One region of the Cupriavidus sp. GW821-FHT02F09 genome, then DNA from elsewhere that is predicted to be linked to it. Evidence: predicted binding sites of a transcription regulator. Region 1 holds the regulator's gene; the other holds the start of a gene.

Region 1 (7,317 bases):
GGCAAGAAGCATGAACCGGATTACTACATGATCCGTTTTTCCGCGACCGAGCTTGCCGAGGACGGCAACACCAAGCTGCGCTTCACCGGCGACAAGATGATCCACTTCGAGGACGACCAGACCTACGAAGTGACACGCCCGGCCATGCGCTCCTATGAAATCGACCGTCCGCCCGTCACCGGCCACTCTGATCGCGGCACGATGAACGCGGAAGGCTCGGTCATCGACCTGTTCGGCAATGCCTTCATCGTGCGTACCCAGGGCCCCGACCCCGCCAAGGATCCGCAGATGACGGCCGCCTCGGAGTATTTCCAGGTGCTGGTGAACGATGACATCGTCAAGACCGACAAGGCTGTCAAGCTGACCCGCGGCCCGTCGGTGATGACCGCCAACGGCCTGGTCTTCAACAATGTCACTCGCGAAGTACAATTGCTGGGTAACGTACGCGGCACCATCATCACGGGGCCGCCGCCGGCGAGTCCCACGAAGTAGCCCCGAAGCCGCCCGCGGGCACCAACCGCCCGCGTCAACCGCCATCACGCCAACATGAATCCATTCCCGACGACTTCGTCCTGTCTGCGCCGCAGCACGGCCGCTTTGCTGACGCTGGCCGCCGTCCTGGGCCTCACGCTGGCCGCGCCCGCCAGCGCCGAAAAGGCCGACCGCGAAAAGCCGCTGGTCCTGGAGGCCGACAATGCCAGCTACGATGACGTCAAGCAGGTCTATGTACTGACTGGCAACGTGGTGCTGACCAAGGGCACCATGGTGCTCAAATCCGACGCAGCCGAAGTCCGTACCGATCCCGAGGGCTACCAGTACGCGGTCGCGACCTCCAAGGGCGGCAAGCAAGCCTATATCCGCCAGAAGCGCGACAACGTCGACGAGTACATCGATGGCTGGGGCGACCGCATCGAATATGACGGCAAGCAGGAGTTGTCCAAGCTGATCGGGCGCGCCCGCATGGCCCGCCTGGCCGGCGCCAAGCTGGTCGACGAGATCCGCGGCGCGGTGATCACCTATGACAGCCGCAACGAGTTCTACACGGCCAGCGGCGGCGCCGAGAACGCGACCGCGGGCAGCCCGTCGGGCCGCGTGCGCGCCGTGTTGTCGCCGCGCCAGGAGCAGCCCGCCAGCGGTGCCGCAGCCAATCCGCTGCCGCTCAAGCCGGCAGCTGCCCCCGTCAACCCCTGACCTGACGCCGCCACGTCCCTGATCCACGGATTCTGACTTCACCTTCATGACCGCTACCCAAACCGCACCGTCCCAGCCCGCCACCCTGAAGGACAGCAGCACGCTGGTCGTGCGCCACCTGAAGAAGCGCTACGGCTCGCGCACCGTGGTCAAGGACGTGTCGCTCGACGTGAAGAGCGGCGAGGTGGTCGGCTTGCTGGGCCCCAACGGCGCGGGCAAGACCACGTCGTTCTACATGATCGTGGGGCTGGTGGCGCTGGACGAGGGCGATATCGTGCTCGACGACAAGCACATCAGCGGCCTGGCCATCCATGAGCGAGCGCGCATGGGCCTGTCCTACCTGCCGCAGGAAGCCTCCGTGTTCCGCAAGCTCAATGTGCAGGAGAACATCCGCGCAGTGCTGGAGCTGCAGCTCAACGATGGCAAACCCCTGGGCAAGGCCGAGATCGAGCGCCGGCTGGACACCCTGCTGGATGACCTGCAGATTGCCCACCTGCGCGACAACCCGGCGCTGTCGCTGTCCGGCGGCGAGCGCCGCCGCGTGGAAATCGCCCGCGCGCTGGCCTCCGCGCCGCGCTTCATCCTGCTCGACGAGCCCTTCGCCGGCGTCGACCCGATCGCGGTTGGCGAAATCCAGCGCATCGTCAGCTTCCTCAAGGCACGCAATATCGGCGTGCTGATCACCGACCACAACGTGCGCGAGACGCTAGGCATCTGCGACCACGCCTACATCATCAGCGAAGGCGCGGTGCTGGCGTCCGGGCAGCCTGAGGACATCATCGCCAACGAGTCGGTGCGCAAGGTCTACCTGGGCGAGAACTTCCGCATGTAAGGGCGCGCGGCGCCTGCCGCGCATCGCCCCCCCGGGCGGCTTCGGTGTCGCCTTTTATCCTTCAAACGATCATAGCGACACCAGCGATAGCAATTTCCGTTCCATCAGTACGGAAGTTGGGCATAAAATAGGTCGCATGAAACCGTCGCTACAGCTCCGCCTCTCGCAGCATCTCGCGCTTACGCCGCAACTCCAGCAGTCGATCCGGCTGCTGCAACTGTCCACGCTTGAACTGCAGCAGGAAGTGGAACAGGCGCTGACCGAGAACCCCTTGCTCGAGCGTGAGAACGACTGGCTGGACAGCCCGTTGCGCGTGTCCTCGGACGGCTCGGTGAACCTGCAGAGCGCGCCCGCGCCAGCGCCCGCCGATGGCCAGGGCACCAGCGAAAACCGTCCCGATGGCGCCCCCGAAGCCGACGACAGCTACTCCGACAGCAATGAGGATTACGGCAGCGACTGGAGCCTGGACGACTTCGCCCGCCGCCCGCAAGGCGAAGACGACGAAAAAACCCCGATGCAGCTGCGCGACGCCGAGCCCACGCTGCGTGAACACCTCATGGAACAGCTGGCGCCGCTCAAGATTTCCCTGCGCGACAAAGGGCTGGCTATCTTCCTGGTCGAGTCCCTGGACGATGACGGCTACCTGAGCACCACGCTCGAGGAAATCTGCAGCGAGCTGCCGGAGGAGCTCGAGTTCGAGGTCGACGAGATCCAGGCTGTGCTCACGCTGCTGCAGAGCTTCGATCCGCCGGGCGTCGGGGCACGCAACGCCGCCGAGTGCCTGGCGCTGCAATTGCGCAGGCTCAAGCATCCGCAGCGCGAACTGGCGCTGAGCATCGTCACCAACCACCTCGAGCTGCTGGCGGTGCGCGATTACACGCGCCTTAAAAAGGCGCTGCAAGTGGACGAACCGGAACTCAAGGCCGCACATGAACTGATCCGCTCGCTCGCGCCCTATCCTGGCCATGCCTACAGCCGGCCAGAAGCGGACTTCGTGGTGCCTGATGTTTTTGTTCGAAAGTTGAGCGGCGGATGGATCGCCCACCTCAACCCGGATGTGATGCCGCGGCTACGCATCAACGACATGTACGCGCAGATTTTGCGCGGTGCAAAAGGCGATGCAGGCGCGGCCGGACTGCAGCAAAAGCTGCAGGAAGCACGCTGGTTGATCAAGAATATCCAGCAAAGGTTCGACACGATATTGCGCGTCGCACAAGCCATTGTCGAACGTCAAAAGAACTTCTTCACCCACGGTGAAATTGCGATGCGCCCCTTGGTTTTGCGGGAGATTGCCGATACACTGGGTTTACACGAGTCCACCATCTCTCGGGTGACTACCAATAAATACATGGCAACGCCGATGGGGACTTTCGAGCTGAAGTATTTTTTTGGCTCTCACGTATCCACAGAAACCGGCGGCGCGGCCTCATCAACGGCAATCCGTGCGTTGATCAAGCAATTGATAGGAGCCGAAGACGCTAGGAACCCCTTGTCCGATAGCCGGATTGCCGAATTGCTCGGCGAGCAAGGCTTTGTGGTAGCACGGCGTACCGTTGCCAAATACCGCGAAGCGCTCAAGATTCCCGCGGTCAATCTCCGTAAGACTTTGTAGCCGAGCTGCATCGCCTGCCTGATGCAGCTCTTTCAGAAGGAGAAACGCTATGAACTTCAAGATCAGTGGACACCACTTGGACATCACGCCCCCTCTGCGTGAGTACGTGGAAACGAAACTGGAGCGTATCGTCAGGCATTTCGATCAAGTCATTGGCGTAAGTGTGCTGCTCTCTGTCGACAATACAAAAGAAAAGGACCGGCGGCAGTACGCGGAAATCAATCTACATCTCAAGGGCAAGGACATCTTTGTCGAAGCGCATCATGAAGACCTGTATGCCGCTATCGACGCACTGGTCGACAAGCTCGACCGGCAGGTGATTCGCCACAAGGATCGCGTGCAGAGCCACGACCGTGAAGCGGTCAAGTATCAGATGGCCGCATCGCAGATGCAGCAATGACCGTGCCTGGCGGCCCACATACCGGGCCGTCGGTGTCAGTCCCTTGAAAAATGGAATCAAGCCGCGCCCAGAGCGCGGCTTTTTCGTTGCAGCCTACCCGATCGGGCCACACAGGGGATTCCGCAACGCATATGTACCAGTGTATGCTGTGCAATACATGGTTGACCGGCCTAGCCATTCCGGTGCATGCAGCACCGCTTGAGCGCATCGGCTATTGCAATGCACAAAGCGGAAGCGGGCCTGCTCTATAATGGCCAGACGCCCGACACCGGCATGGGGGGACACCCGGTGGAAACCTCGGGCCTTGGTTTTTTACCTCTTTCCGCCCGGTGGGACGCCTCCTGGCCCCGGGCCTGCTTACTAGAAAACCCTGCGCATTCCACATGAATCGTTTGGCTAAATTGCTGCCACCCGGCAACATCAACCTCGACGTCAGCGTCACCAGCAAGAAGCGCGTGTTCGAACAGGCCGGGCTCCTCTTCGAGAACAACCATGGCGTAGCGCGCGCGACCGTGACCGACAACCTGTTCGCCCGCGAGTCGCTCGGGTCCACCGGCCTGGGCGCGGGGGTTGCGATCCCCCACGGCCGCATCAAGGGACTGAAGCAGCCACTGGCCGCCTTCATGCGCCTGGCTGAGCCGATCCCCTTCGAGTCGCCCGACGGCAAGCCGGTCGCGCTGCTGATCTTCCTGCTGGTGCCCGAACAGGCCACCCAGCAGCATCTGGAAATTCTCTCCGAGATCGCCCAGTTGCTGTCCGACCGCGAGATGCGCGAAGGACTGGCTACCCTGCCCACCCCCGACGACGTGCACCAGTTGCTGACGCAATGGCACCCTTGATCCGGCACTGAAAGCCCGTCCCTGAAAGCACCCGAATGGAACTCACTGGCGTCACCTCGCAGTCGATCTTCGACGACAACGCAGCCGATATCAAACTCTCCTGGGTAGCAGGACTGGAGGGCGCGGACCGGGCCTTCGATGTCGAGTTCGCGCGTGAAGCCACGTCCGCGGCCGATCTCGTCGGCCACTTGAACCTGATCCACCCGAACCGGATCCAGGTGCTGGGCAAGCCCGAAATCACGTATTACCAGCGCCTCGATGACGAGATGCGCAAGCGCCAGATGGGCGAGCTGATCCTGCTTGAGCCGCCGTTCCTGGTGATCGCCGACGGCATGGAGCCGCCGCCCGACCTGGAACTGCGCTGCACGCGCTCGTCCACACCGCTGTTCACCACGCCGGTGTCTTCGGCCGCGGTGATCGACCACCTGCGCCTCTATCTGTCGCGCATTTCCGCGCCGCGCGTGACCATGCACGGCGTATTCCTCGACATCCTCGGCATGGGTGTGCTGGTGATGGGCGAATCCGGCCTGGGCAAGAGCGAGCTCGGCCTGGAACTGATCTCGCGCGGACATGGGCTGGTCGCGGACGATGCCGTCGATTTCGTGCGCCTCGGGCCGGACTTCATCGAGGGCCGCTGCCCGCCGCTGCTGCAGAACCTGCTGGAAGTGCGCGGCCTGGGCCTGCTCGACATCAAGACCATCTTTGGCGAGACTGCGGTACGCCGCAAGATGAAGCTTAAGCTGGTGGTGCAACTGGTTCGCCGCAACGATGGCGAATTCGAGCGCCTGCCGCTGGACTCCCAGTATCTCGACGTGCTCGGCCTGCCCATCCACATGGTCAAGATCCAGGTGGCGGCCGGCCGAAATCTCGCCGTGCTGGTCGAGGCCGCCGTGCGCAACACCATCCTGCGCCTGCGCGGCATCGACACGCTGCGCGACTTCATGGACCGCCAGCGCGCCGCGATGCAGGCCGATGTCGCATCGCGGGGTCAGGGCCGGCTACTCTAGGTTTGGCGGGCCCACGCCATGCGACCACGACGGGGCCGTTTTCAATTGCTTACATCCGGCCGCGCTTCGATGGTCAACGCGATTGGGGCATAGGCCGTTTTGTGCAGTAATGGGCATTGGGCCCAGCCCCGAGTTGCCGAGCCGACAGGCCAGCAGCCATGAAGTCTTCCACAGCCAGGAGAGCAAGCATGAAAAAATTGATCGCGATGTGCGTGCTGGTAGCCCCGCTTTTTGCCACCGGCGCCTTCGCCCAGAATGCACCGGCCGCTGCACCCGCGGCACCGGCGGCACCTAACACCCAGCAGGACAAGATGAAGGCTTGCAACACGCAGGCCACCGGCAAGAAGGGCGATGAGCGCAAGGCCTTCATGAGCAATTGCCTGTCCAATAAGCCCGCGGCCGCACCCGCCAAGAACAGCCAGCAGGAAAAGATGAAGACCTGCAACGCCCAGGCCACCGGCAAGAAGGGCGACGAGCGCAAGGCCTTCATGAGCGACTGCTTGTCCAAGTAAGCTACCGGCATCACTTGCGGCGCGGACGTGTAAAAATGGCGAACCTCTTCGGTTCGCCATTTTTTCTGGCACGGCGCCGTCATGACGGCGTCATCACCTGATGTTATGCTTGTCGTGCTATGCGCATCATACTTATCACCGGGATCTCCGGCTCCGGCAAATCCGTTGCCTTGAACGTACTGGAAGACGCGGGCTACTACTGCGTCGACAACCTGCCGGCGCAGTTTATCCCGGAGTTGGCCCAGTACCTGGCGGCGCAGGGCTACACCCATCTGGGCGTCGCCACCGATATCCGTAGCCGTGAATCGCTGGACGAGCTGCCCGGCACGCTGCGCGACCTCGCCTCCGAACACCAGGTCCGGGTGGTCTTCCTGACCGCCAATACCGATGCGCTGGTGCAGCGTTATTCCGAGACGAGACGGCGCCATCCGCTGTCGATGCGCGCAGCCATGGCTGGCCTCTCGGCCAATCCCAGGAACGAGAATCTCGCCGATAGTGCCGCCGAGACCGCACTCAACGACACCTCGCTGATCGAGGCCATCGAGATGGAGCGCGAGCTCCTGAGCCCGCTGGCGGAGGCTGCGCACCGCATCGACACCAGCAATGTGCGCACCAATACATTGCGCGCGTGGATCAAGGAATTCGTGCGCGGCGATGACCTCAAGCTCACATTGCTGTTCGAGTCGTTCGGCTTCAAGCACGGCGTGCCCAGCGACGCCGACCTGGTGTTCGACGTGCGCTCGCTGCCCAACCCCTACTACGACCTGGCACTGCGCCCACTGACCGGCCGCGACGAGCCCGTGATCGACTTTCTGCAGAGCCAGCCGATGGTGCTGGCCATGGCCGAGGACATACGCGCCTATGTGGAAAAGTGGCTGCCAAGTTTCATCGCTGACAATCGCAGTTACCTGACCGTCGCAATCG
Region 2 (7,317 bases), on a different contig from region 1:
ATGAGGTACACCCGCAGCCGCAGGCCGATGTCGAGCACGTTCTCGCCGTACTCCAGCAGCAAGTAGCCATCGCCCGCCTGGCGGTAGGCGATGGCCGGGTGATGCCCGCTGGCCGCGCGCCCGGCAAGGATGGCGGTGGAACACGCTGGCGCCGGCAGCGGCGGCGCACGCGTTATTTGCCGCAGCCCGGCAATGTCCCGATCCTGCGCCGCCTGCAAGGCACGCGCGGCATCGAAGCTGATCGGCCGGAAGCGGATCCGGTCGCCTGGCTTGACCTGGCCAACCTTCCACAGCTCGGCCTGGGCGACCGTGACGGGACACACAAAGCCGCCGAGGCTCGGGCCATCATTGGTGAGGATCACCGGGAAGTCGCCGGTGAAGTTGATGGCGCCGATTGCGTATTCGCAGTCGTGCACGTTGGATGGGTGCAGTCCCGCCTCGCCACCGTCGCGCCGCGCCCATTCGGGCCGGGGCCCGAGCAGGCGCACGCCAAGGCGGTTGGAGTTGTAGTGCACCTCCCAGTCCGTGGCGAAAAAAGTCTCCATCGATGCCGGCGTAAAGAAGTCGGGAGCGCCATGCGGGCCATGCAGGACCGCGATCTCCCAATGCTGGCCGTAGGCCGGCACCAGTGCCGCGGGTGCGGCCTGCGGCGCTGTCACCGGGGCCTCGATGCCGCTGGCAGCCAGATGTGGCTGGCCAAGCGGGAGCATGTCGCCCAACCGCAGCGTGCGGCCGGCATGCCCGCCGAACTGCCCGAGCGCGAAGGTGGACCGGCTGCCCAGATAGCGCGGCACATCGAAACCATTGCGCACGGCAAGGTAGGTGCGGCAGCCTTGCGTGGCCTTGCCGAGCGCCAGGACCTGCCCAGGGGCTACGCTGATTGGCGCCCAGAACGGGACGTTCATCCCGTCGAGTGTTGCCGTGCAAGGCGCGCCGGCCAGCGCCACCACGGCCGCGCCATGGAAACGTAGGCGTGGCCCCACCAGCGTGCATTCCAGCCCGGCCGCGCCCGGATGATTGCCAACGATGCGGTTGGCCAGCCGGAAGGCGTAGTCGTCCATCGGGCCGGACGGCGGCACGCCGATATGCCAGTAGCCCGTGCGGCCCGGCACGTCCTGGATGCTGGTGTAGGTGCCTGGCTCCAGCACCTCGATGACTGCCGGCGCGTAGGGAAAGCGGTCGAGCATGCGCGTGAAGGCGCGGCCCGTGGTGAACTCGGGCGAGTCGACGATCTGGCGCAGGTAGTCCAGGTTGGTGGCGATGCCGCACAGGCGCGTGGCGGCCAGCGCTGCCGCGAGCCTTGCGCGCGCGGCAGCGCGGGTGGGGCCGTGGACAATCAGCTTGGCCAGCAGCGGATCGTAAAAGGCAGACACCTCCGTGCCGGTCTCGACCCAGCCGTCGACGCGCACGCCGTCCGGAAAGGCCACCTCGGTCAACGTGCCCGGCGAGGGCTGGAACTGCTTGAGCGGATCCTCCGCATAGAGCCGCACCTCCATGGCCGCACCCTGCGGCGGGCGGGAGATGGCATCCCAGTCCAGCGCATCGCCCGCGGCCACCTTCAGCATGCACGCGACCAGGTCCAGCCCGGTCACCAGCTCGGTCACGGGATGCTCCACCTGCAGCCGGGTATTGACCTCCAGGAAGTAGAAATCCTCCCGCTCCACGTCGTAGATGAACTCCACCGTGCCGGCAGAGCGGTAGCGCACCGATTCGCCCAGCTGGATCGCGGCCCGATGCAGCGCGTGGCGTGTGGTCTCGCTCAGGTGCGGTGCCGGGGTTTCCTCCACCACCTTCTGGTTGCGGCGCTGCGTGGAGCAATCCCGCTCGCCCAGCGCCACCACGCGGCCCGCGCCATCTCCAAAGATCTGCACCTCGATATGCCGCGCGCGGTCCAGGCAGCGCTCGATAAAGACGCCGCCATCCTTGAAGAATTGCTCGCCCAGCCGCTGCACGCTGTCAAAGGCCGCGCTCAGCTCGGCGTCATCAGCGCAGCGCGACAGGCCGATACCGCCCCCGCCGGCCGTGCTCTTGAGCATGACGGGATAGCCGATGCGCGCGGCCTCCCGCAGGGCTTGCTCCACGCTGGAGAGCAGGCCGGTGCCGGGCGTCATCGGTATCCCCGCTTCGGCGGCCAGCTCGCGCGCCCGGTGCTTGAGCCCGAACTCGCGGAGCTGGTGCGGCGTCGGGCCAATGAACACCAGGCCCGCCGCCTCGCAGGCCTCGGCAAACGCCGCGCTCTCCGACAGAAAGCCGTAGCCGGGGAAAACGGCTTGGGCGCCGGTATCCAACGCGGCTTGCAGCACGCGCTCGGCCACCAGGTAGCTATCCGCCGCACGCTCGCCACCCAGCGGCACGGCCACATCGGCCAGCCGGGCATGCGCGGCATTGCGATCGGCATCCGAATACACGGCCACGCTCTTGATACCTAGCGCACGCAGGGTGCGAATGGCCCGCACGGCGATCTCGCCACGATTGGCGATCAGTACGGTGTGGAACATCGGCGCTCCCGGGTCAGGTTGCGTTGGCGTCCGCGCTGGCGAGATAGGCGCGCCAGCCGCCAAATGCCGTGATATCGCTGGCGCCTTCCAGGCCTCGGGGTTCGCAGATGAACCCGGTAACTTGCCGGCCGTCTTCCAGCAGCAGCTTGCCGATGCCAAGGGGCGCGGGAATCTCCGCGACGAAGGCGCCAAAGCTGGCCAGTGGCACATCCCAGAGCTCGACTTCGATCGGCGCGCCCTGCCCTGTGCCGATATGCACCAGCCCGGGCTTGGGCGGGATCGTGTCCGCCAGCGCATAAAGCCGGTAGCACGGCGCCGTGTTGCAAGCCTCCACAAAGGCCGCGTGGCGCGTGAGCAGTTGATGGTTAAGCGGCATGCCGCTAAGGTGGGCGCCGACCACGGCCAGCCGCACCGATCCCGGCGTGACCGGCGTCGCGCGCTGCGCACCAACGGGACAAGCCCGCCCGGTGGCGCCCAGCGGCAACGCTTGCGCCGCCTGCCACTGCCGGCCAAAGCGGGCCAACGCGCGGTCTGCCCAGGCCGGGGCAATCAGCGTGATGCCAGCAGGCAGGCCGTCCTCGCGCGCACCGGCCGGCAGCGCCAGCGCCGACAGGTCAGCCAGGTTGGCGAAGTTGGTATAGGTGCCAAGCCGCGCGTTCAGGCGGATCGGATCGTCCTGCACCGCGGCCAGCGTATAGATCGACGGCGCGCTCGGCACCACCAGCGCATCGACCGTTGCCAGCGCCAGGTGGATAGCGCGGGTCAGCGCCGCGCGCCGGTACTCGGCGCTGAACGCGTCCATCGCGCTATAGCGGCCCGCTTCCTCCACGATCACGCGAACGACCGGATCGATGGCTTCCGGCTGGCTGGCGTGAAGCTGGCTCACCGCCAGGAAGCGTTCGGCCACCCATGGCCCCTGGTAGAGCAGTGCGGCCAACTCGGCGAATGGCGAAAAATCAATCGGCACCAGCTTGGCGCCCATGGCCTGCAAGTCCGTCAGCGCTTGCTCGAAACTGGCCTGCGCCTGCGTATCGCCAAAGAATGCCGGCGCATCGGGAATGCCCAGCACGGGCGATGGCGCCAGCGCGGCAGGCGCGCTCTGCGGATAGGTGCGCGAGTAAGGATCGTCGTGGTCGAAGCCGCCGGCGATCTCCGCCACCAGCGCGGCATCGTCGACCGTCAGCGCAAACACGCAGACGCAGTCCAGCGTGCGGCAGGCCGGCACCACGCCGGCGCTGGAGAGCCAGCCCCGGGTCGGCTTGAGGCCCACGATATTGTTGAATGCCGCGGGAATGCGCCCCGAGCCCGCCGTATCGGTCCCGAGTGAGAACGGCACCCAGCCGCGCGCCACCGAAGACGCCGAGCCCGAACTGGAGCCACCGCTGACATATGCCGCATCGAAGGTGTTGGGCACCGCGCCGTAAGGCGAACGCACGCCCACGAGGCCCGTGGCGAACTGATCCAGGTTAGCCTTGGCCACCACAATGGCCCCGGCCGCGCGCAGCCGCGCCACCGCGCCGGCATCGCGCTCGGCCACATACGCAAACGCAGGACACGCCGCCGTGGTGGGCCACCCTGCCACGTCGATGTTGTCTTTCACCACGAACGGCACGCCGTAGAGGGGAAACGCATCGAGCTGGCCGCCCGCTTCTTCAACGCGCGCGGTCAGCGCAGCTAGCTGGGACTGCAGCCGCGCCGCATCCAGCCGCGCGATCCAGGCCGGGTCCGCTGCGTCCAGGTCCAGGAACGGCGCCAGCGCGTCCGCGGGCGAGGCGCCTCGCGTCTTGTAGAGCTGTTGCCAGTCAGGCAGCGTTCGGCAACTGCCAAGCCTGGCGGCGGATCGGCGCAGAGGCGTCTTGCTGGTCATCGCTTGTATCCCGGGTTGTATACATGAGGGCGTTGCAGACCAACAAAGCAGGAGACATGCCATGTAAGAAGGAAAATGTATTCAAATGTATTCCTCTTACATATCAGGGAGATTGGTCACCAGGGCGCCTTCGCGGGCCGAATACGCATGCAGGGCACCCGCGCAAGCCGCACCATGGGGCGGCTTGCGTGGACCTAAACAGTGCCTGTGGGAACGACCGAGCCGCAATGTGGTGCGTCGTGAGCCGGCTCCGCTAGCGCTTGGTTTATCCCGGCGTTTCACGCGCTGGCGAAGTACCTGCTGGCCAGGCCGCGCTGATCGCGGCAGGCTGGCTATTTCGTGCGCCGCGGCGCGCGCGCCGGCCTCTTCGCACCGGCCGGCGGCGCGGCCAATTGCCCGGCCGCTGCCCGCAGGCATTCGACCAGTTGGATGCTGCTGGGCGTGGGCCGCCCCTCGCGCAGCGTGATCACGCCCACTGGCGGCAGCTCCAGCGCTATGTCCATGGGCAGGATATGGAAGCGGCCTTCCCGCTCGAACTGCTGCCCCACCGACCTGGCCAGGAAGCCCACGGCATCTAGCTGGGAGACGAAGGTGGTGATGCCAAGGTAGGACGACGACTCGATCAGGTCGGTTGGTGGCTGCAACCCAAAGCGATAGAACTCCTGCTCGATCTTGACCCGTAGCGAGGCCCATGGCGGCGGCACCACGCAAGGCATGCCGGCCAGGTCCGCCCAGCCCGGTGCACGCTTGCTTGCCAGCGCGTGGCCGCTGCGCACCACCGCCACCATCGGCTCGTTATAGAGCGGCTCGGTGATGAGGTCCGGGGCGGCGTAGCCAGGCTCCAGCCGCCCCACGATCAGGTCCAGTTCGCTGATGCGCAGCTTGGGCAGCAGGTGGGGCAGGTCGCCCTCCTCCACCAGCACGGTGGCCTGCGCCGAGCGCTGCTTGAGCAGGCCTATGGCTTGCGCCAGCAGCACCGGCAGGGCCGCGCCCATCGATCCCACCCGGGTGCGCCCGGCGGCGCCGCTGGCTTCCGCGGCGATCTCGTCGCGCGTGCGCTCGTATTGCGCCAGCACCGAGCGGGCAAAACGCACCAGCGACGCGCCGGCCGGCGTAGGCTCGGTGCCGCGCGTGGAGCGCGTGAAGAGCGTCAGGCCCAGCGTCTTCTCCACCTCGGTGAGCATCTTGGAGACGGCTGGCTGGCTGACGGAGAGGAACTCGGCGGTGTGGCCGAGATGGCGAAACTCCTCCAGCGCCACCACCAGCTGCAGGTGGCGTAGCTTGATATTGGAGCGCAGGGCGCGGTCGATCTGGGGCATGGCGCGATTCTACTTAACTTTAAGGTTATGAAGCCATTCCGATGATTGATTGGATTGTTATGAATGGCTTTGCCACAATCCGGCCTGACCGGTGGACATTGCCACCAGCCCATGACTCCAATAACGACACCCTGCGAGGACGACACATGACCGCATCCCACGGCATCAACCACGGGCGACGCCGCCTGCTCATCAGCGGCGCCGCTGCCGCCACGGCTGCGACGGCTGGCAGTGCCGGCCTGTTGCTGCCGGGCCTCGCACGTGCCGCCGACTATCCGGACCGGCCCATCACCTTCATCTGCCCGTGGCCCGTTGGCGGCACCGCCGACCAGTCCATGCGCGCGCTGTGCCAGGTGGCGTCCGGCGTACTCAAGCAATCCATCGTGGTGGAAAACCGCGCCGGCGCATCGGGCATGATCGGCACCAAGGCACTGGCCCGCGCCAAGCCGGACGGCTACACCATCGGCCAGGTGCCGATCTCGGTGACGCGCTTCTCGCAGCTTGGCATGCTGCAGTTGGACCCGCGCAGCGAGCTGACCTACCTGGCGCGCACCTCCGGCCAGACCTTCGGCATCGCGGTGCCGGCGAACTCGCGCTTCAAGTCGCTCAAGGACGTCGTGGCCGAGGCCAAGGCGCATCCGGGCAAGCTCACCTATGCGCATGCCGGCATCGGCGGCGCCACCCACGTGGGCATGGAGGAATTCGCGCAGGCCGCCGGTGTGCGCTTCAATGCCATCGCCTACAAGGGCGGCGCGCAGGCCTTGCAGGACGTGCTCGCCGGGCAAGTGGACCTGCTGGCCGATTCCAGCTCCTGGGCGCCCCACGTGGAAGCCGGCAAGCTGCGCCTGCTGGCCACCTGGGGCGACCAGCGCACGCCGCGCTTCAAGGACACGCCGACGCTCAAGGAACTGGGCTACAACGTGGTGGTGGAAGCGCCCAACGGCATCGGCGCGCCCATCGGACTGGACCCGGCGGTGGAAAAGAAACTGCGCGACGCCTTCCGCCAGGCGGTGGCCAGCAAGGAATTCCAGCAGGTCGCGGCCCGCATCGATGCGCCGGTGATGTACCTGGACGGCCCGGAATACAAGCGCTACATCAGCACGGTGTACGACCAGGAAACCCACCTGATCCAGCGCCTCAAGCTCAAAGAACTGCTGCAACAAGGCTGACCCAACGTGAACTCCGCCGCCCTCATCCGCCTGCATGCGAACGACAACGTCCTGATCGCCCGGGACGCCCTGAGCCTTGGCCAGAGCCTGCCTGAACTGGGGCTGCGCGTGCGCGCCCAGGTGCCTGCGGGGCACAAGATTGCCGCCTGCGCCATTGCCAAGGGCACCCAGATCCGCAAGTTCGACACCGTGATCGGCGTGGCCGAGCGCGACATCGAGGCCGGTGATCATGTGCATTCGCACAACCTGGCGCTGGTGGATTTCTATCGCGACCCGGGTTTCTGCCAGGACGTGCGGCCGGTGGACTATGTGCCCGAGGCCGAGCGCGCCACCTTCATGGGGTTCGTGCGGCCCGACGGCCGGGTTGGCACGCGCAACTTCATCGGCATCTTGTCGTCGGTGAACTGCTCGGCCACGGTGATCCGGCATATCGCTGACCACTTCACGCCCGAGCGCATGGCGGC

What was found. The regulator sigma-54, encoded in region 1, starts transcription at its own class of promoters, with help from an activator protein. The targets are predictions, from matches to a motif close to TGGCANGNAANCTGCTTT.
Region 2: atzF (allophanate hydrolase) is a predicted target of sigma-54. The motif match lies at 4,410-4,427, and genes of this name have one in related genera.

Annotation. Positions count from the first base shown of each region.
Region 1 is NZ_JBWKVH010000008.1:101,408-108,724, reverse strand. Features, by position in the region: gene lptC (LPS export ABC transporter periplasmic protein LptC) at 1-492, shown strand, start outside; gene lptA (lipopolysaccharide transport periplasmic protein LptA) at 547-1,191, shown strand; gene lptB (LPS export ABC transporter ATP-binding protein) at 1,238-2,023, shown strand; gene AC07XB_RS12085 (RNA polymerase factor sigma-54) at 2,160-3,635, shown strand; gene hpf (ribosome hibernation-promoting factor, HPF/YfiA family) at 3,685-4,035, shown strand; gene ptsN (PTS IIA-like nitrogen regulatory protein PtsN) at 4,419-4,874, shown strand; gene hprK (HPr(Ser) kinase/phosphatase) at 4,910-5,881, shown strand; gene AC07XB_RS12065 (PsiF family protein) at 6,070-6,393, shown strand; gene rapZ (RNase adapter RapZ) at 6,513-7,317, shown strand, end outside.
Region 2 is NZ_JBWKVH010000011.1:104,789-112,105, reverse strand. Features, by position in the region: gene uca (urea carboxylase) at 1-2,498, opposite strand, end outside; gene atzF (allophanate hydrolase) at 2,512-4,365, opposite strand; gene AC07XB_RS15155 (LysR substrate-binding domain-containing protein) at 4,698-5,684, opposite strand; gene AC07XB_RS15150 (tripartite tricarboxylate transporter substrate binding protein) at 5,831-6,853, shown strand; gene AC07XB_RS15145 (UxaA family hydrolase) at 6,860-7,317, shown strand, end outside.